Regions from separate parts of the Clostridium sp. CM037 genome, predicted to be linked through region 2. Evidence: a T-box and tRNA genes for the amino acid it is inferred to sense, from the RefSeq annotation. Region 2 holds a T-box; the other holds one or more tRNA genes.
What was found. A T-box is a leader RNA that pairs with one kind of tRNA and senses whether it is charged. The one in region 2 lies ahead of ileS (isoleucine--tRNA ligase), so its partner is inferred to be a tRNA-Ile.
Positions count from the first base shown of each region.

Region 1: it encodes a tRNA-Ile, which carries the amino acid that the T-box ahead of ileS (isoleucine--tRNA ligase) is inferred to sense. The anticodon was not compared.

Region 1 is NZ_CM143650.1:104,165-115,353, reverse strand. Features, by position in the region: gene gyrB (DNA topoisomerase (ATP-hydrolyzing) subunit B) at 1-766, shown strand, start outside; gene gyrA (DNA gyrase subunit A) at 806-3,376, shown strand; rRNA gene ACWJKP_RS00580 (16S ribosomal RNA) at 3,909-5,426, shown strand; rRNA gene ACWJKP_RS00575 (23S ribosomal RNA) at 5,719-8,661, shown strand; rRNA gene rrf (5S ribosomal RNA) at 8,851-8,967, shown strand; tRNA gene ACWJKP_RS00565 (tRNA-Ile) at 8,976-9,052, shown strand; tRNA gene ACWJKP_RS00560 (tRNA-Ala) at 9,058-9,133, shown strand; gene ACWJKP_RS00555 (HDIG domain-containing metalloprotein) at 9,292-9,786, shown strand; gene ACWJKP_RS00550 (transcription repressor NadR) at 9,962-10,477, shown strand; gene ACWJKP_RS00545 (DUF362 domain-containing protein) at 10,503-11,189, shown strand, end outside.
Region 2 is NZ_CM143650.1:4,153,921-4,165,109, reverse strand. Features, by position in the region: gene nrdG (anaerobic ribonucleoside-triphosphate reductase activating protein) at 1-452, shown strand, start outside; gene ACWJKP_RS19920 (MBL fold metallo-hydrolase) at 533-1,168, opposite strand; gene ACWJKP_RS19915 (type I glutamate--ammonia ligase) at 1,337-3,235, opposite strand; T-box leader at 3,799-4,017, shown strand; gene ileS (isoleucine--tRNA ligase) at 4,145-7,246, shown strand; gene ACWJKP_RS19905 (LacI family DNA-binding transcriptional regulator) at 7,468-8,466, shown strand; gene ACWJKP_RS19900 (AAA domain-containing protein) at 8,590-11,189, shown strand, end outside.

The sequences.
Region 1 (11,189 bases), 180 kb from region 2:
TCGCGAAGCAGCAAAAAAAGCAAGAGAATTTACAAGACGAAAGTCTGTATTAGAAAGCACTACACTTCCAGGTAAATTATCAGATTGTGCTTCAAAAGATCCTATGGAATGCGAAATATATCTGGTGGAAGGTGATTCAGCGGGTGGTTCAGCGAAACAGGGTAGAGATAGAAGATTCCAAGCTATACTTCCTCTTAAAGGAAAAATAATGAATGTTGAAAAGCAAAGAATTGATAAAATGCTCGCATCTCTAGAAATTAGGGCTATGATAACTGCTTTTGGTGCTGGTATAGGAAAGGATTTTGATGTAAAAAAAATAAGGTACGATCGTATTATTATTATGACAGATGCGGACGTAGATGGAGCACATATTAGAACTTTATTACTAACATTCTTCTATAGATACATGAAAGAATTAGTAGAAGAAGGACACGTATATGTAGCTCAACCTCCACTATTCAAGGTTTCTAAAGGCAAAAAAGAGCATTATGTATATACCGAAAAAGAACTTGAAGAGACACTTTTGGAATTGGGTGGAAAAGATAGTAACACCGATATACAAAGATACAAAGGTCTTGGGGAAATGAATCCAAACCAGCTTTGGGATACAACAATGAACCCTGAGGAGAGAACTCTGCTTCAGGTCCATGTAGAGGATGCAATGGCGGCAGATGAAATATTCACTATTCTTATGGGCGATAAAGTAGAACCTCGTAGGGAGTTTATACAAGAAAATGCTAAAGGTGTGCTCAACTTAGATATATAGTTATACATTAAAATATTTTGTTTAAAGAGGTGTAACATGATTAATAATCAGGGAAAAATTTTACCTATTGATATAAGATACGAAATGAAAAAGTCTTATATAGATTACGCTATGAGTGTTATTGTAAGCCGTGCTCTTCCAGATGTACGCGATGGACTTAAACCTGTTCATAGAAGGATATTATTCTCTATGCATGAACTAGGGTTAACACCAGAGAAGGGATATAGAAAGTGCGCAAGAATTGTAGGAGATGTTTTAGGTAAGTATCATCCACATGGTGATACTGCAGTATATGGAGCGCTCGTTAGAATGGCTCAAGACTTTTCACAAAGATGTATTTTGGTCGATGGTCATGGAAATTTTGGTTCTGTAGATGGTGACGGGGCAGCTGCAATGAGATATACAGAAGCTAAAATGAGCAAAATTACAACTCAGATGCTTCGAGATATTAATAAAGATACAGTAGATTTCATTCCTAACTTTGATGGAGAAGAAAAAGAACCATCAGTGCTGCCTTCAAGATTCCCTAATCTTTTAGTTAATGGATCGACAGGAATTGCAGTAGGCATGGCAACCAATATACCTCCACATAATTTGATAGAAGTTATAGACGGAGTGCTCATGGTTATTGAAGACCCAGAGGTCACTATAAGTGATTTAATGACAAAAATAAAAGGCCCAGATTTTCCTACAGGTGGAATTATTTTAGGAAGAGCGGGAATAAAAAGTGCTTATGAAACAGGAAGAGGAAGAATACTTGTAAGGGCTAAAACAGACATTGAAGAGAATAAAGGTAGAAATACAATAATAGTAACGGAATTACCTTATCAAGTTAATAAAGCAAAACTTATAGAAGGTATTGCAGATTTAGTAAAAGATAAGAAAATAGATGGAATATCAGATTTAAGAGATGAATCAGATAGAGAAGGTATGAGGGTTGTTATAGAACTAAAAAGAGATGCAAACCCTAATATAGTATTAAATAGGTTATTTAAACATACTAGGATGCAAGATACTTTTGGAGTTATAATGATAGCTCTTGTAAATAACGAACCTCAAACTTTAAATTTAAAACAAGTTCTAACTTATTATTTAGAACATCAGAAAGATGTAACAAGAAGAAGAACTCAATTTGATCTTGATAAAGCACTAGCAAGAGCTCATATTTTAGAAGGGCTTAAGATTGCGCTAGACCATATTGATGAAGTAATTCGTTTAATAAGAGCGTCAAAGACAATTAGTGAAGCTAAAGAAAGTTTAATAAATGCATTTAATTTATCTGAAAAACAATCTACCGCTATTGTTGAGATGAGACTTGGAAGACTTACAGGTCTTGAAAGAGGTAAGATTGAAGATGAGTACAATGAATTAATGAAAACAGTTAATTATTTAAAAGGAATTTTAGAAGATGAATTAGTATTATTAAACATAATTAAGGATGAGTTAATAGAAGTTAGAAATAAATATGGTGATACTAGAAGATCATCAATAGAAAAAAATCCATATAGCTTAGATGAGGAAGATTTGATTCAAGAGCAAGATATTGTAATAACTCTAACTCATGCAGGATATATAAAGAGGCTTCCAGCTGATACTTATAGTGCTCAAAAAAGAGGGGGTAGAGGGATACAAGGTGTTACTACAAAAGAAGATGATTTTGTGGAACATATTTTTACAACTACCACTCATAATAATATTTTATTCTTCACAAACAAAGGAAAATCATTTAAATTAAAAGCATATGAGATTCCAGAAGGTGGAAGAACAGCTAAGGGAACAAACTTGATAAATATTATACCTTTAGCTAGCGATGAAAAGATTCAAGCAGTTATATGTCTTAAAGAATTCCCTGAGGATAATTATCTTGTAATGGGAACAAAACATGGCTTAATTAAGAAAACATCACTTGATAAATATGCTGCTATAAGAAAGAATGGTTTAAATGCAATAAATTTAAGAGAAGATGATGAACTAATTGGAGCTGCAATAACTACTGGAGATAGCGAAATGCTGTTTGTTACAAGAAATGGTTATTCTATAAGATTTAGTGAAAAAGATGTAAGAGGTATGGGAAGAACTGCAACTGGAGTTAAGTCTTTAACTTTAAGACAAGGCGACATTGTAGTGTCTATGAATATTGTTAAGCCTGTAGAAGAACTTTTAGTTATAAGTGAAAATGGATTTGGAAAGAGAACCTTGGTTTCAGAATACTCACTCCAACGTAGAGGTGGTAAGGGAGTAATAACTTATAAGGTATCAGATAAAACAGGAAAACTTGTAGGTGCTAGAATAGTAAAAGACGGAGACGAAATGATACTTATAAACAGTAATGGTGTTGTTATAAGATTAAATGTAGATGGAATATCAACTACAAGTAGGAATACCATGGGAGTTACTTTAATGAGGAATGGAGAAGGAGATAATATAGTTGCTATAGCTAAAATAAATTGTAGTGATGAAATTAATACAGATGAGAATCCTTTGCAAGAAGAAACAAATTCTGTGCAAGAAAAAGCTGACTCTGTTCAAGAGAACATTAAAGAAACTTCTGATAATGAGGAACATGACTTAGAAACAACTAGTGAAGTAAATGATAAAATAGAAGATTAAAATATTAAAATACTTATTTGGAATTACTTCAAATAAGTATTTTAATATTTATAGGTATATATACATTATAACTAACCTAGTGTATCTCAAGCAGTAAATCAGAGAAAAACAAAGATATATATATAAAGATTAGTATAATCTATGTAGGAATAGGACTATTGTAAATACAGTAATAAATAGATTTGATACAATATTCCTTGTCGTTACGAATTAGTAACAATAGCAGTTTAATTTTAAAGATCAAATAATTTTCTAAACTTAAAATAATATTTTAAAAATAGAAAAATATATTGACAATTTTAAAGTTAAATAGTAAAATAGTAGGAGTCGTCACATGATGACAAAATAAATTGGTCTTTGAAAATTAAACAGAGAAATAGGTAAAGATAGCGAAATAATATTTCGTTAAACCAGTTAATTACTTTAGTATAAAGTAAAATTTAGTCGTAAGACTAAAAGTATGTAATGAGCTTGCGTAACAACTTAACAGTTGTCGCAGATTAATCATTTCAACTAAAAAAGTGTAAACTTTTAAATTGAGAGTTTGATCCTGGCTCAGGACGAACGCTGGCGGCGTGCCTAACACATGCAAGTCGAGCGATGAAACCCTTCGGGGTGGATTAGCGGCGGACGGGTGAGTAACACGTGGGTAACCTGCCTCAAAGAGGGGAATAGCCTCCCGAAAGGGAGATTAATACCGCATAATATGTTTTGGTCGCATGATCGAAACATCAAAGGATTTTTCTTCGGAAAATTCCACTTTGAGATGGACCCGCGGCGCATTAGCTAGTTGGTGAGGTAACGGCTCACCAAGGCGACGATGCGTAGCCGACCTGAGAGGGTGATCGGCCACATTGGAACTGAGACACGGTCCAGACTCCTACGGGAGGCAGCAGTGGGGAATATTGCGCAATGGGGGAAACCCTGACGCAGCAACGCCGCGTGAATGATGAAGGCCTTCGGGTTGTAAAGTTCTGTCTTCTGGGACGATAATGACGGTACCAGAGGAGGAAGCCACGGCTAACTACGTGCCAGCAGCCGCGGTAATACGTAGGTGGCAAGCGTTGTCCGGATTTACTGGGCGTAAAGGATGCGTAGGCGGACATTTAAGTCAGATGTGAAATACCCGAGCTTAACTTGGGTGCTGCATTTGAAACTGGGTGTCTAGAGTGCAGGAGAGGTAAGTGGAATTCCTAGTGTAGCGGTGAAATGCGTAGAGATTAGGAAGAACACCAGTGGCGAAGGCGACTTACTGGACTGTAACTGACGCTGAGGCATGAAAGCGTGGGGAGCAAACAGGATTAGATACCCTGGTAGTCCACGCCGTAAACGATGAATACTAGGTGTCGGGGGTCGAACCTCGGTGCCGCCGTTAACACATTAAGTATTCCGCCTGGGGAGTACGATCGCAAGATTAAAACTCAAAGGAATTGACGGGGGCCCGCACAAGCAGCGGAGCATGTGGTTTAATTCGAAGCAACGCGAAGAACCTTACCTAGACTTGACATCCCCTGCATAACCCAGAGATGGGCGAAGTCCTTCGGGACAGGGTGACAGGTGGTGCATGGTTGTCGTCAGCTCGTGTCGTGAGATGTTGGGTTAAGTCCCGCAACGAGCGCAACCCTTATCATTAGTTGCTACCATTAAGTTGAGCACTCTAGTGAGACTGCCCGGGTTAACCGGGAGGAAGGTGGGGATGACGTCAAATCATCATGCCCCTTATGTCTAGGGCTACACACGTGCTACAATGGTGAGTACAAAGAGATGCAAGACCGCAAGGTGGAGCCAAACTCAAAAACTCATCCCAGTTCGGATTGTAGGCTGCAACTCGCCTACATGAAGCCGGAGTTGCTAGTAATCGCGAATCAGCATGTCGCGGTGAATACGTTCCCGGGCCTTGTACACACCGCCCGTCACACCATGAGAGTTGGTAACACCCGAAGTCCGTGAGGTAACCGTAAGGAGCCAGCGGCCGAAGGTGGGATTGATGATTGGGGTGAAGTCGTAACAAGGTAGCCGTAGGAGAACCTGCGGCTGGATCACCTCCTTTCTAGGGAGTAGATGTATTGACTTCGGTCGATGCAATAGAAGAATATTAATTTGTTCTTCAAAAATATCTATTGTAATTAATCGTACCTAGTTCTCTGTTTAATTTTGAGAGACTAATTTTATCTAACTCTTAGGAGTTAGATAATGAATAGTTTTTCTTAAAATGTTCTTTGAAAATTGCACAGTGAAAAAAGTTGTTTTAAAAAAATTAAAACTACGCAAGTAGTTTATAAATTAATTTAATACAATTTCGCAAAATTAATATAACCGTCTATGTAAATAGACAGAATCAAGGTCAAGCTACAAAGGGCGCATGGCGAATGCCTTGGCACTAGGAGCCGAAGAAGGACGCGTTAAGCTGCGATAAGCTTTGGGTAGGCGCAAATAGCCTGTGATCCAAAGATTTCCGAATGGGGGAACCCACATAGTAACAACTATGTACTGCATACTGAATAAATAGGTATGCAGAGGTAGACCCGGGGAACTGAAACATCTAAGTACCCGGAGGAAGAGAAAGAAACATCGATTTCCTAAGTAGCGGCGAGCGAAAGGGAAAGAGCCCAAACCCAGGTCTTTGATCTGGGGGTTGAGGATAGATCATAAATACTGCAATTCCTTAATTGAAGATAGCTGGAAAGCTGCTCCGCAGAAGGTAATAGGCCTGTAAATGAAAAGGAAAAACAGTCAGATCTAATCCAGAGTACCACGAGACACGTGAAACCTTGTGGGAAGCTGGGAGGACCACCTCCCAAGGCTAAATACTACCTAGTGACCGATAGTGAAGAAGTACCGTGAGGGAAAGGTGAAAAGAACCCCGGAAGGGGAGTGAAATAGAACCTGAAACCGTGTGCCTACAACCGGTCGAAGCACTTTATATGTGTGACGGCGTGCTTTTTGTAGAACGAGCCAACGAGTTACGATATGTAGCAAGGTTAAGTACTTAAGGTACGGAGCCGAAGGGAAACCAAGTCTGAATAGGGCGTTGTGAACGCAAGTTCACGAAGTTGCATGTCGTAGACCCGAAACCGGGTGACCTATCCATGGCCAGGATGAAGCGGAAGTAAAATTCCGTGGAGGTCCGAACCACGTTGGTGTTGAAAAACCATGGGATGAGCTGTGGATAGCGGAGAAATTCCAATCGAACTCGGAGATAGCTGGTTCTCCTCGAAATAGCTTTAGGGCTAGCGTCGATTAATTGAGTAATGGAGGTAGAGCACTGAATGGGCTAGGGGCTGACAACAGTTACTGAACCCTATCAAACTCCGAATGCCATATACTTTTATTTCGGCAGTCAGACTGCGAATGATAAGATCCGTAGTCAAAAGGGAAACAGCCCAGACCATCAGCTAAGGTCCCAAAGTGTAAGTTAAGTGGAAAAGGATGTGGGATTTCTAAGACAACTAGGATGTTGGCTCAGAAGCAGCCACTCATTTAAAGAGTGCGTAATAGCTCACTAGTCAAGAGATCCTGCGCCGAAGATGTCCGGGGCTAAAACTTACCACCGAAGCTATGGGTGTACACAATTGTGTACGCGGTAGAGGAGCTTTCTGTACTGGCTGAAGTCATACCGTAAGGAGTGGTGGACGGTACAGAAGTGAGAATGTTGGCATGAGTAGCGAGAGTTAAGTGAGAATCTTAACGGTCGAAAACCTAAGGTTTCCTGAGGAAGGCTCGTCCTCTCAGGGTTAGTCGGGACCTAAGCCGAGGCCGAAAGGCGTAGGTGATGGACAATCGGTTGATATTCCGATACCACCAATGGACGTTATTAGAAATGGGATGACGCAGGAGGATAAGATGTGCACACTATTGGATGTGTGTCTAAGCATTTAGGCGGAGCAAGCAGGCAAATCCGTTTGCTCTTAACGCTGAGATGTGATGGGGAAGGGAATTTATTCCTGAAGTATCTGATTCCACGCTGCCAAGAAAAGTCTCTATCGAGGATATTGGTGCCCGTACCGCAAACCGACACAGGTAGGTGAGGAGAGAATCCTAAGACCATCGGAAGAATTGTTGTTAAGGAACTCGGCAAATTGACCCCGTAACTTCGGGAGAAGGGGTGCCTACGTAAGTAGGTCGCAGAGAATAGGCCCAAGCAACTGTTTAGCAAAAACACAGGTCTCTGCTAAAGCGAAAGCTGATGTATAGGGGCTGACGCCTGCCCGGTGCTGGAAGGTTAAGGGGATTACTTAGCGCAAGCGAAGGTATGAACTTAAGCCCCAGTAAACGGCGGCCGTAACTATAACGGTCCTAAGGTAGCGAAATTCCTTGTCGGGTAAGTTCCGACCCGCACGAATGGCGTAATGATTTGGGCACTGTCTCAACAACACATCCGGCGAAATTGTAGTGCAAGTGAAGATGCTTGCTACCCGCGATTGGACGGAAAGACCCCGTAGAGCTTTACTGTAGCTTAGCATTGAATTTCGGTATTGTCTGTACAGGATAGGTGGGAGACTGAGAAACATGGGCGTCAGCCTGTGTGGAGTCATCCTTGGGATACCACCCTGACAGTACTGAGGTTCTAACTGGAGGCCATGAATCTGGTCACAGGACATTGTTAGGTGGGCAGTTTGACTGGGGCGGTCGCCTCCAAAAAAGTAACGGAGGCGCCCAAAGGTTCCCTCAGCGCGGTTGGAAATCGCGCGAAGAGTGCAAAGGCAGAAGGGAGCCTGACTGCGACACTTACAAGTGGAGCAGGGACGAAAGTCGGGCTTAGTGATCCGGTGGTACCTCGTGGGAGGGCCATCGCTCAACGGATAAAAGCTACCTCGGGGATAACAGGCTGATCTCCCCCAAGAGTCCACATCGACGGGGAGGTTTGGCACCTCGATGTCGGCTCGTCGCATCCTGGGGCTGAAGTAGGTCCCAAGGGTTGGGCTGTTCGCCCATTAAAGCGGCACGCGAGCTGGGTTCAGAACGTCGTGAGACAGTTCGGTCCCTATCCGTCGCGGGCGTAGGAAATTTGAAGGGAGCTGTCCTTAGTACGAGAGGACCGGGATGGACAAACCTCTGGTGCACCAGTTGTCACGCCAGTGGCATCGCTGGGTAGCTATGTTTGGAAGGGATAAACGCTGAAAGCATCTAAGCGTGAAGCCCACCCTGAGATGAGATTTCCCATAACTCGCACGTAAGTGCGATGTTAGTAAGACTCCTGGAAGACCACCAGGTTGATAGGTTAGAGGTGTAAGCATGGTAACATGTTCAGCTGACTAATACTAATAAGTCGAGGGCTTGACCTAAATATATAATTAAAGTAACGCGATATATTTCTTTCGCAGAAGCTGTTTCTTTCGTAGGAAAGAAACTAAGATTCTGACAAAGGAAGAAGATTAATTCACTGTGCAATTTTGAGAGAATATCTCATAAAGTATATTGACAAGTTAACAATAGCTTGGTATACTTTAATTATAAGGTTAATACTTTATAAATCTGGTGATTATGGCATGAAGGTAACACCCGTTCCCATACCGAACACGAAGGTTAAGCTTCAATGCGCCGATGGTACTGCAGGGGTGACCTTGTGGAAGAGTAGGTTGTCGCCAGGTCAATACATGGATCTTTAGCTCAGCTGGTTAGAGCTACCGGCTCATAACCGGTCGGTCCGGGGTTCGAGTCCCTGAAGGTCCACCATATGTGGGGATATAGCTCAGCTGGGAGAGCACCTGCCTTGCACGCAGGGGGTCAAGGGTTCGATTCCCTTTATCTCCACCAAAAAACAGTCCAAATATGGGCTGTTTTTTATTTCGTTAAAAATTAGTCCTTAACGACATTTCAGAAGGAAATGATTTAATTATAGATTTTATAGATTTATTAGGTAAAATGTATTACAATATAAAAGCGATAATATGAAATATGAAAGGAACTTTACGATGTCACTATATAGAGTAAAGCAGTTTTACAGGTCAATGGTTTCGAAGGTTAATGATGAAGATTTAGAGTTTCTTAAGATGTATTTAGAAACTTATGAATTACAATTATTAAACCAATTACCTACTTATGAGCAAAAACACTGTATAAATGTAGCTAGGGATGTAAAATTAACTTGTAATCAAAGAAAGTTAAAATCAAATGATTTGATAAAGGTTGCATTGCTTCATGATATAGGTAAAATATATAATAGTATGAATCCAATAGATAAAGCTATAATGGTTATAATTCATATGGTAACAAATGGAAAAATTAGATCGTATAAAAAAAATAAAAATGTTAATATTTATTATAATCATGGAGATATAGGATATAGTTTATTAAGAAAGTATGGTTACAACGATAGAATTTTATTTTTAGTGAAAAATCATCATAATAATAATATAACAGGAGATATAGAATTAGATTTATTAAAAGAATGTGATGATAGAAATTAAGAAACTAATATATAGTTTCTTTTTTTTGATTTATCACAGTAAAAGTATATATTAGGTAAATATAGTTATAAAAAAGGATGCTTTTAATTTAAAAGCATTTATATGTTATAAAGTGTTTCTAATAATACATAAAGAGTGATAGAATATAATTAAATACAAATATTGGGAGGGGAAAATGGATTCAAAGGAAAGAAGAGGATATATTAAAAACAAATTATTTAAAGACAATACTACATGTAAAGGTAACTTTTTAGCAGAGAAACTAGGGGTTACAAGACAAGTTATAGTAAAAGATATTGCAATTATAAGAGCAGAAGGTGTAAATATAATTGCGACTTCAGAAGGTTATTTAATACCCAAAGAAGAAAGTAATTATGTAAGGCGGGTAATTGCAGTTTCACACACAAGAGACGATATATATAATGAGCTTGAATGCATTGTAAAATTTGGTGGTATAGTAGAGGATGTAACAGTAGAACACTCTTTATACGGTGAAATAAGAGCAATGCTCATGATAAAGACAATTATGGATATTGAGAAATTCACAAGAAAGTTTAAAGAATTTAGTGCCAAGCCATTATCCTCGTTAACTAAAGGAATACACTTACATACTATAAAAGCGGATAATGAAGAGATTATAGAGTGTATTATAAAAGAATTAAAAAATAAGAATTACTTAATTTGTGAGTAATTTAATTATTAAAGGAGAAAGTATTATGGAAAATGTTGCACTTTTAAAATGTACGGAATATGATGTTGATTTAGTAGAAAAAAAGTTGCGAGAGGGATTTGAATTATTGGGTGGACATCAATTTTTGAAACAATTAATACCAAAAAACAGTAAAGTACTTTTAAAGCCTAATATGTTAAGTGTTGAGAGTAAAGGATCGCCAGTAGTAACTCATTATGCTGTTTTTGAAGCAGTAATTAGAGTTATTAGGGAATATTCTAGTTACATTAGCTTTGGTGATTCGCCCGGCTTCGGAGATTCAAGAAAAGCAGCAGAAAAATCTGGTCTTATGGAGGTTGCTGATAAATACGGAGTTACTTTTGAGGATTTTAAAGAGTCAGTACATATTAAATTAGATAATTCTATTTTATGTAAATCTTGGAATATATCTAAAGCTGCTTATGAGGCAGACGTTGTTATATCACTGCCAAAACTTAAAACACATGCTATGGCCTATTATACAGGAGCTGTAAAAAATCAATTTGGTTGTATACCAGGAACGCAAAAAGCAACTTGGCATACAAGAATGCCTGATGCTAATAATTTTTGCAAGATGCTTTTGGATTTAAATACGGCCGTTGGGACTAATTTTGCTATTTTAGACGGTATAATTGCTATGGAAGGTAATGGACCTAAAAGTGGACAGCCATATAAAATGAATACTTTAATTATG
Region 2 (11,189 bases):
TTAGGTCTGTAATTTTTGTGTCTGGATGCATGCATAACTGTAAAAGTTGCCAAAATGAGTTTATGCAAGATTTTAATTATGGGGATTCTATTTCAATAGATGATATTGCACAAAAAATAGAGAATAATATGCCTATAATAAAAGGGGTTACCTTTTCAGGAGGAGAGCCTTTTGAGAGTGCGATAGCTTTAACGAAACTATCAGAGAAATTAAAGGGCCAGGGATTAAATATTTGGTGTTATAGTGGATACACTTTCGAAGAACTAATACATAGCAGAGATAGTGACAAACTAAGGCTACTAAGTTGTATTGACGTACTTATTGATGGCAGATTTGATAAAGAATTAAAGGAAGGCGCTAGTAAGTATACTGGATCATCTAATCAGAGAATCATTGATGTTCAAAAAAGTATTTTAGAAAATCAAATTGTGTTATGGAATAAGCAAATATAAAATTCATTATTAATAATTTGATCCAATGTGAAATAAAAAAGGAAAGCCCACCACTTATTTAAAAATGGTGGGCTTTTCTTCTAAATATAGTTTAATATTTTGACAGACATGGATTCTTTTATTTCATCATTAATCACTAAAGTATTACTATCTATTTTCGATGCGTTTTTCATATGCATAAGATATGTTTCTACTCCCTCTAATGGAAGAGATAGTCGTAAAGTTTTATAGTGCATAGGTATAACTATTTTGGGGTTCATTTTTTTAGTGACTTCCGACGCTTCCTTGCCATCAATTGTATAATTACCCCCTACTGGAACAAACAATATATCTACATCTCCAAGGGAGGACATATCATCATTTGAAAGAGTGTGGCCTAGATCTCCTAAATGACATAAGGAATACCCATCCATTCTAAAGGTGAATATTATGTTATCGCCCCGTTTTGCACCTTTATTTTTGTCGTGATAAGAAGGGGTACCTTTTATAGATATATCATGTAAAGTGGAAATGCCAATTTTATCTATGATTTTATAATTGCCAGTTAGCTCTTTGATATAATTATGATCAAAATGTTGATGACTTATAGTTACAATATCTGGACTGCCTTTATAAATATCATACCCTAAAGTATTGTCAAATGGATCTGTTAAAAGCTTCACACCTTTTGAATCTTCCAAAAGAAAGCATGAATGACCTAACCAAGTTATTTTCATGTAAATTCTCCTTTTGTTAAATGGTTTCGCTTTGTTATGGTATGTGACCCCCACTTATAGAAGTGGGAGTCTTTCCTTCTGAAATGCCTTTAAAATTAATATATTGTGTAGTAAAAGAACATTTTATACGGTCATTTCATGACTCACAATATATAATTTTGATTTTTATTAAATATCTAATAAATTCTTTTTATAGTTAGAATAATAAAGTCTAAGCTCTTCCATTTGTGCATCTAATTGTATTTGTAATGATGAAAGTTCTTCATAGTTTTCAAGTTTAGAGGCTTCTTTTATTTTAGTAAATAGGCTTTTCTTAGAATAAGTATCCTTCATAAGAGAATGTCTAAGATCATTAATTTTTTGCCAATTTGCTAAATCTAAATCTAAAGCTTTTTCAGCAGTGTGAATCATTTCAGATTTTCGAATCTCTTCTGCATAATTATTTAATAACCTATTATTTATTTCAGTAACCCATCTACTGGTTATTGCCATTTTAAAACTATTTATTATGCTAGTAGTAAATACATTGGAAGTCGTAAGAATCTTAAGCTTTTCAGGATATTCTTCTAATGTACGAACATTTTCATAAACAGTTTTTGGTGCTTTTCCAAAATATTTTGCGCGCTCTTCTTCTGTATAGAATTCGAATACATCTTCTTCACTTCTGTAAGCTCTATCTTTTTCTAAATAATCGCTGTCGTCTCCTGGTGCTTTAGATAATTCTTTCAAAAGGTCATCTTCAGATTTATTGTTTTCTATGGCATATACAATCCCATCGAGCATTGTCATATATAGGGTAGATAAAGCTAAATAGGCATTAGTATGTGGACATGGAGATCTAAGCTCAAACCTTGTAGCAAGTGGATTATCAAGGTCTCTTATTAAGGCTAAAAGTATAGATCTGTTTCTCGATGGAATATCTACACTGTGACCAAGTGAAGTTACTATGCAAATAGGAGCTTCAAAACCAACTTTTAATCTTCTTAAAGAATCATTTGATGAAGAAACAAATGGATTTATTACTTCATAATTTTTAAGTACTCCCATCACGGAAGCATAACCTAAAGTGCTTAAAAAATGTTTTTTATTTGAATTGAATAAATTAACTCTCTTTCCATTTTTTAATTTTACAGCTACTCCAACATGAATATGTTCACCGCTTCCAGCCACATCATGTACAGGTTTTGCTAAAAAATTAACATCTAGACCGTTAAGTCTGAAGGTTTCTTTTACTAAATTTCTGATAAATAGCTCATTATCTGCACATTGAAGAGCATTTGAAAACTTCCAATCTAATTCAAGTTGTTCCATGATATGTGTTAGAGTACCAGCTTCACCTATTTGAGCTTTTACCCCACCAACTTCTTTATGGCCCATTTCAGGTTCGAAACCATACTCTTCCATTAAAAGAAGTGTTTGCTCGAGAGCTGTTCGAACATTTCCTTTAGTTTTACTCCAATATTGCTCTTTTAGTACTTGCGAAGTAGATAGTTCTTCTATATCAGCCTTATCATTAGGTGTTTTTACCCAAAATTCTAACTCAGTAGCAGAAGTGAGCATTAGCTCATCAATATCTTTATATTCAAAATTAAAAGAAGTTAAAGATGATGGATTTTCTTTGAATAAATTAAGAAGGGTTGTTTTAAAGCATTCAATGGATCTTTTTAAGATTGATCTTGAATCTACTGGGAGATTATCATGTAATAATATACATGGGATCTTTAATGTACCTATAGGTAATGCTGTTTCAGGGTCAATGTTTTCATAATTGTAGTCGACGTACCAATTACAGTCAAAATCTGCTAGCATGTCTAATTTAGCATTGTTTAGAGTGGCAATACCTGGCAATACTACAGATGAACCATCAGTTTGAATAGCACCTTCCGCGAAACCACTAATATCATTTAAGAATATTTTCATTGGAATTCTCTCGTCAGTGTCATTACCGGATAAGTCAATACCAACTAGTGAGACGAATTTCACCTCAGAGTGAGCAAGTAAAGTTTCTTTAATTTCTTTTTCAGAATGCTTTTCTTTAGGAATTACATAAAATAATTTTTTCAAAATAATATTCCTCCTTTAAAGTATATAAATTGCTTAAAAGCCACTAAAGTGACTTGATTAACCTTTTTAGAAATAGAATCATGATCTTAGCAGAATACTTGAATTGCCTGTAACAAGACTACCACATATAGGAGTAGAGAGCTTTTTTTAGAAATACAACAAAATTTTATTTGTAAATAAAATGATTTTATTATGAAAATGCAAGTATGTCAATAAAAAAACATCACAAAACACAATAAATTATAAACCAATGCTGCTGATTTGCAAGTTATTACAAATGAAAATTCATTTATAAATTCAAATCATAACAAAGTTTATTTTTAACTAGTATTATATCACATACATCTATGAAAAGGTGATATTTAAATAATCAAAGTGTTATTGAAGGTTTGTAGAATAGTATTTCCAAAATATCAAGATATAGGATTTATAACACAAATTTTAATTTTTAGATATAGACTTCTTTTTTTTATGGTAAATACAAGAGAATTTAAAAAGAAATTGACAATGAAAATTCATTATAATATAATGATAAGAAGTTCATAGTAATTATTGATTATGACTAATAAAAAGCTTTGATTAGGAAAAGTATTTAAGCAAGTAACTTACAGAGAATGGGCCAGGTTGAGAACCCATAGTGAAGGTTTAGAGAAAATCACCTAGGAGCTGAGAGCTGAATGTTTAGTAAGCTTATCCGTATTTCTGCGTTAAAGAATAAGGTATTATTGTACTTGAATTTATATGTATTATATAGGTGGCATAACGAATTTAACTTCGTCCTATTTAGGGTGGGGTTTTTTTATATTTAAAAATATTGTAGTACCACAGGTAATGATTTAACGACATTTCAGAAGGAAAGTTCCCCACATACAAATAGTAATTATTAAATGAAATAGGGAAAGGAGTTTTATTATGTATAAGAAAAATGATGCTTCAAAAAGTTTTATGGATATAGAAAAAGATGTGCTTAAGCTTTGGAAAGAAAAAGATATTATTCAAAAGAATTTTGATTTAAATGAGGAAGGGGAGTCCTTTACTTTTTATGATGGTCCACCAACGGCTAATGGAAAACCACATATCGGGCATGTTTTAACAAGAGTTATGAAGGATTTAATTCCAAGATATAAGGTAATGAAGGGATATAATGTTCTTAGAAAAGCTGGGTGGGATACCCACGGGTTACCGGTAGAACTTGAAATAGAAAAAAAACTTGGAATTAATGGTAAGCCTGGAATAGAAGCTTACGGTGTGGAAAAGTTTGTGAAAGAATGTAAGGACAGTGTTTTTAACTATGTAAATATGTGGGAAGAGATGTCGGATAGGGTAGGATACTGGGTAGATATGGAGAAGCCATATGTAACTTATCATAATGATTATATTGAATCAGTTTGGTGGGCATTAAAGCAAATGTGGGATAAGGATCTATTATACAAAGGTCATAAAGTAATGCCTTATTGTCCAAGATGTGGAACATCTTTATCATCTCATGAAGTGGCTCAAGGATATAAAGATGTAAAAGAAATGTCAGCATATATAAAATTTAAAGTGAAGGGTGAAGAAAAATTTATACTTGTTTGGACTACAACTCCTTGGACACTTCCAAGTAATGTAGCACTTGCAGTAAACAAAAAATATGATTATGTTGAGGTAATCCAAGAAGGTGAGACTTTAATACTTTCGAGAGATTTATTAAGTAAACTCGAGGGAGAGTATGAGGTAGTACGTGAATTTAAAGGAGAAGCTCTAATAGGTCTTGAATATGAGCAAATGTTTAATTTCTATACTCCAAAAGAAAAAGCTTTCTATGTAGTACACGGAGATTTCGTAACACTCTCAGATGGTACAGGGATAGTCCATATTGCTCCGGCTTATGGTGAAGATGATAATTTGCTTGGTAAAAAATATGATTTACCACTTATTAATTTAGTTGATGTAGAAGGAAAATTTGTAGATTGCGTTGCTCCATGGAAGGGCATTTTTGTTAAAGAGGCTGATGCTAAGATATTAGAATACTTAAAAGAAAACAATGTTTTATATAAAGCAGAGAAATTTGAACACTCATACCCACACTGTTGGAGATGTGATACACCACTTTTATATTATCCAAGAGAAAGTTGGTTTGTAAGAATGTCTTCAGTAAGGGACAAACTTATAGATAATAATAATAAAATTAATTGGATTCCAGATAACGTGCGAACAGGCAGAATGGGTAAATTCCTTGAAGGCGTTATAGATTGGAGTATAAGTAGATCTAGATATTGGGGGACTCCACTTCCAATTTGGGAATGTGAATGCGGTCATCGCGAACTTATAGGAAGTATAGCAGAACTTAATGAAAAGGGAATAGATGTGCCAGGAGGAATAGAGCTTCATAAACCATTTATAGATAAGATAAATTTAAAATGTCCAAAATGTAGCAAATCTATGACTAGAGTAGAAGAAGTTATAGATTGTTGGTTTGACTCAGGATCAATGCCATTTGCGCAACATCACTATCCATTTGAAAATAAAGAACTATTTGAAGCTAATTTCCCAGCTCAATTTATTTCAGAAGCAGTAGACCAAACAAGAGGATGGTTCTATACGTTACTTGCGGTATCTACAACTGTATTTGATACAAACCCATTTGAAAACTGTATTGTACTAGGGCATGTATTAGATAAAAACGGAATTAAAATGTCTAAGCATAAAGGGAATGTGCTAAGTCCATTTACAGTGCTAGAAAATCAAGGAGCAGATGCTCTAAGATGGTACTTTTATACTGCTAGTGCGCCATGGTTACCTTCAAGATTTTATGAAGGCGCGGTAATTGAAGCACAAAGGAAGTTCATAGGAACTCTTTGGAATGTATATTCATTCTATATTCTATATGCTGAAATAGATAATTTTGACCCAACTAAATATGATTGCTTTGAATCTGAGAATATTATGGACAAATGGATGATGTCAAAACTAAACACATTAGTTAAGAATATAGATGACCATTTGACAAATTATAGAATAACTCAAGGTGCTCTTGAACTCGAAGGTTTTGTAGATGAACTTTCTAATTGGTATGTAAGGCGCAATAGAGCAAGATACTGGGTAGAGTCACTTACAGATGATAAGATAGGCGCTTATATGACATTATATAGAGTTATCACAACTTTTGCCAAAATATCTGCTCCATTTATACCGTTTATAACAGAAGAGTTATATCAAAACTTAGTAGTTGCATTTGACAAAAGTGCACCAGAAAGTATTCACTTATGTGCATGGCCTGAATATAGAGAGGATCAAGTGGATAAAGTATTAGAAGAAGAAATGGATATGGCTTATAAGACTGTTAAATTAGGAAGAAGTGCACGAAATGCTGCTAATATAAAGAATAGACAGCCGCTTTCTAAAATGCTAGTTAGTTCTAAATCTCTTCCAGAATATTATGGAGATATAGTAAAAGAAGAACTTAATATTAAAGAAGTAGAGCTAGGAGCTGATATTTCTAAATATGTTAAATTTGAAATTAAACCAAATCTACCTGTGCTAGGTAAGCCATATGGTAAGCTAATACCAGGAATTAAGAAAGCAATAGGAGCTATGAACCAAATGGAGCTTGCTCAAACTATAAATAACGGGAGCATAGTTACTATAAATGTAGCGGGAACAGAAATAGAACTCAATAGCGAGAGATTACTTGTTACAATGCAAGGGCTTGAAGGCTATGCATTTGCTGGGGAAGGTGAAATGGGAGTAGTCTTAATGACTAACATCACCGAAGAACTTAAAGAAGAAGGAAACGTACGTGAGATCTTAAGCAAGATTCAAAACATGAGAAAAGAAAGTGGTTTTGAAGTTGCTGATAAGATTAGAATTTACGTATCTGGAAATGAAATGCTTCAAAATGTAATTTCGAGATTTGAGGAACAAATCAAACGGGATACTTTATCTGTAGAAGTTGTATATAATGGTGAAAGAGAATATACGACGGTTAAGATAAATGGTGAAGATTTAAAACTAGATTTAGAAAAATTGTAATTAATGATTTAGAAAGTATGTGATATTAAGCACATACTTTCTTTTTTAGTAATAATAATGTGCGGGTACACTTTATGAGATATACTTATAAATATCATTGTAAACTTGATTTAATGGGAACACTATAACTATACTAATAGTAGCAAGTTCATATATAACTTGAAATGACAGGCTTTTATCAGTATAATGATAAGATAAGAAAATAGTAGGAGTTGAGAAATATGGCTGCGTCAATAAAAGATGTTGCAAGAGAAGCGGGAGTTTCTATTGCCACAGTATCCAGAGTTTTAAATGATATAGATGTGGTAAATGAAGACACTAAGAAAAAAGTAAATGATGCTATAAAAAAATTGTCGTATAGGCCTAATATAGTTGCAAGAAGCTTAAAAACTCAAAAATCTAGTACTATAGGGATAATTATACCGGATATATCAAATCAATTTTATCCTGAAATTGTTAGAGGCTGTGAGGATGTAGCTAATATTTATAAATACAACATTATGCTTTGCAACGCGGATTTAGACGTAGATAAAGAAATGGAATCTTTAAGAATACTTAAAGAGAAAATGATAGATGGGGTTATATACATGAGTAATTCCATAGAGAATAATGTTATAAGCTTAATAAAAGAGCTCGAAATGCCGACGGTTCTTGTAGAAACTACAGATGCTGGAGGAATATTACCTAGTGTTACTATTGATAATGTAAGGGCAGCAGCTGATGCGGTAAAATATTTGATAAATAGGGGCAACAAGAAAATTGCATATGTAGGTACTGATATAGAAAAAGTTAATGCGCTAGCTAAAAGGCACACAGGCTATATCAAAGGGCTTGAGGAAATGGGAATAACACTTGATAAAGAGCTAATTTATCTTGGCGGAGTTAAGGCTAGAGATGGGTACAAGGGGATTAATGCGATATTAGATAAAGGTGTCCAAATAGACGCAGTATTCTGTGCTAGTGATGAAATTGCTATGGGAGTAATAAATGCATTAAGAGATAAATCTATTAAAGTTCCGGAGGACATAGATGTTATGGGCTTTGATGATATTTATTCAGCTTCAATATTCTATCCTAAATTGACTACAGTGGCTCAACCAATGTATGACATGGGATCTGTAAGTATGAGAATGCTTATAAAAGCTATAAATAATTTAGAAGTTGAGGAAAAACATTTTGTATTACCGTATAGAATAGTGGAGAGAGATTCCTGTAAATAAATATAAGTCTTATTAAAACAAAATAAGTTTTAATAAGACTTTTTACATTATTTTCATGAGCCTTGAATATACAATTAGGTGATTTTATAAATGTCAAATTAACAAGTTGGAGGTAACAACGTTTTGAATATTAATAATAAAGTAGAAAAAATATTTTCATATTTACTAAGTATAAAAAATATGAATCAAAAAACTATAAGAAATATTAATGAATATGAAAATGTACATTGGCAAAAGGAACTCCAAAATATTAGTGGGTGCACTTTTAATGTTGATGAAAATAAGGACTATTGGTTAACTATAGATGAGAGAGCAGGAAAATTATACGCTCAGTTTCAGAAAACATATTTAAAACTAGAAAAAAACAGTGAAGATTTAGAGGTGATTTGGTCAAATGGGCTTTTAACTTGGGAAAAAGAGGGCAAAAAAGTAGTCCATCCTATTTTTACGACTAAAATAGAAATAAAGCTTGATTCAATGAAAAAAATATTTACCCTAAAACCATATAATAACCAAACCAATGTGGAGCTTGAATTTTTAAATGAATACCTCGAAGTGAACTTAGATAGTTTACTAAGCATTCGCAATAAAGCAAAAGATATGGCTCTGGATGTAAGAAATATTGAAATGGCTTCGAAAATATTCGAAGAGATAGCTATGCTTTTAAAAGCTCACAGGTCGGGTTTTTATATTGAGGATCTAAGCGGTGAATCAGATATAAAGATTCAAAGTAACATGCAATTTTACAATGCCCCATGCATCATACTTCGTAAGGTTGACACAAGACTTTGGAATATGGAACTAAATGATGTATTAACGCAAATAAGAGCGGGATTTCCTATTCCTAAAACTATAGAAGCTTTGGTTTCAGAGGAAGATATGGTGCAAGATATCGAGGAACTTAATGAGTGGACGGAAGTAGGACAAGATGTATTATTTCCTCTGCCTGCAAATCAGGAGCAAATGGAAATAACTAAGAGACTCGCTGAAAACTTTGGGATTGTTGTACAGGGACCGCCAGGTACTGGTAAAAGCCATTCTATAGCTAATTTAATATGCCATCTTTTGGCACATGGCAAGAGGGTACTAGTGACAAGCCAAACAGATAGAGCATTAAGGGTTTTGTCTAATAAAATCCCCGAAGAAGTTAGGGCATTATGTATAAGTATATTGGGAAATGATACGAAATCACTAGAAGAATTGGACGAGTCTGTTAGAAAAATAACAGAAAATTTATCAATGGACACTAAAGAATTACATAAAGACATAAAACTCTTAAAATATAAACTTAGTAAGTGCATTGAAACTCAAAAAAAATTATATGAAGGGTTAAAATGCATTGAAGATAGAGAAAACGACAAGGTAGAGTATGAAGGGCAAAAATACACATTAATGCATATGGCTAAGTGGGTTAAAGATAATGAAGAGGCTCATTCTTGGCTAGTAGATAAGGTTGATTTTAATAAACAAAATCCCTTAGGTCATGAAGAATTTAATAAGTTAGTTACATTATCAAGTATAATTACAAAAGAGCAAATACATGAAATAAATAACATAGATAAGTACAGAGCGATATTGCCTAAAGAAGACGAGTTATGTTATAAAATATTAGAATTATTTAAATTAGAACAGTATCAACATATTCATGAGAATAATATTAAAGACTGGAATAATGTTAAGTCTATAGATTATGGAAATAGAAGATTACTAAAACTTGTAGATGATGCAATAGAAAGACTAAAAGGGTTTGAAAATAGCTGGCTAAATAATGTTATGACACATTATTATTCTAATAACGAATCACAAGGTGTTTGGCAACAATTAGTTAATAAGTGTAATGAATATATAAGAAGTATAAGTGAAATCAAGCAAGAATTAAATGATCACAAGTTAGAAATACCGACTGATGTTGATTTAAACAAATTTAAAAATGACTTTGATGTTGTATCAAAAACAATAAATGAAAAAGGCAAACTAGGAATTGTATTTAAGATGATCCATGGTAAGTTTAGATATATATTCGTGGGTTGCAAGGTAGATTATGAGTTTATAAATAATAGTGAACAAATAAGGGTAGTTAATTTATATATAAAGCTACAGCTATTAGAAAGAGAACTTAAAAATATTTGGAACAATACAGTAGAAGAGTATGGGGCAAAGATCATAGATGATTCGAAATTAAACTATGTAAATGAAGTCGCGGGTGGCATTAGGGGTATTGAAACGATTATTAACTGGGACAAAGACTTTAGAAATAATATAATTAATTTTTTACCAGATAAAAACCTGACGATTAGTTTACGTTGGTATGAAAAAGAATCATATATCTATCTAAAAAATGGATTTGAGAGTTTAAGGCTTATAAATAAATATAATAAATTAAAACTAGAAATGGAAGAAATAGAGAAAAAATTTAATAATGTAGGGTGCATGCAAAAATTACACAATGCTATAAAAACAAGAGACGTTGATAGTTTGCATTCTGTTTATATGGAGATTGATAGTCTAATGCAAGTGGCGAGTAGTGTGTTAGAATTAACACAATTAAGCAAAAAGATAGAAAAATGCTGTCCGATATTACTTGAAAATATCACAAATGATAATAAAAAGGCCATGAAGAGTTTAGAAAATTTAAATTGGGAAAAGGCATGGAAGTGGAAAAAATGGAATGATTTTTTATGCAAATTAGAGGAGATTGATGTAGAGGCTTTAGAGAAAAATAT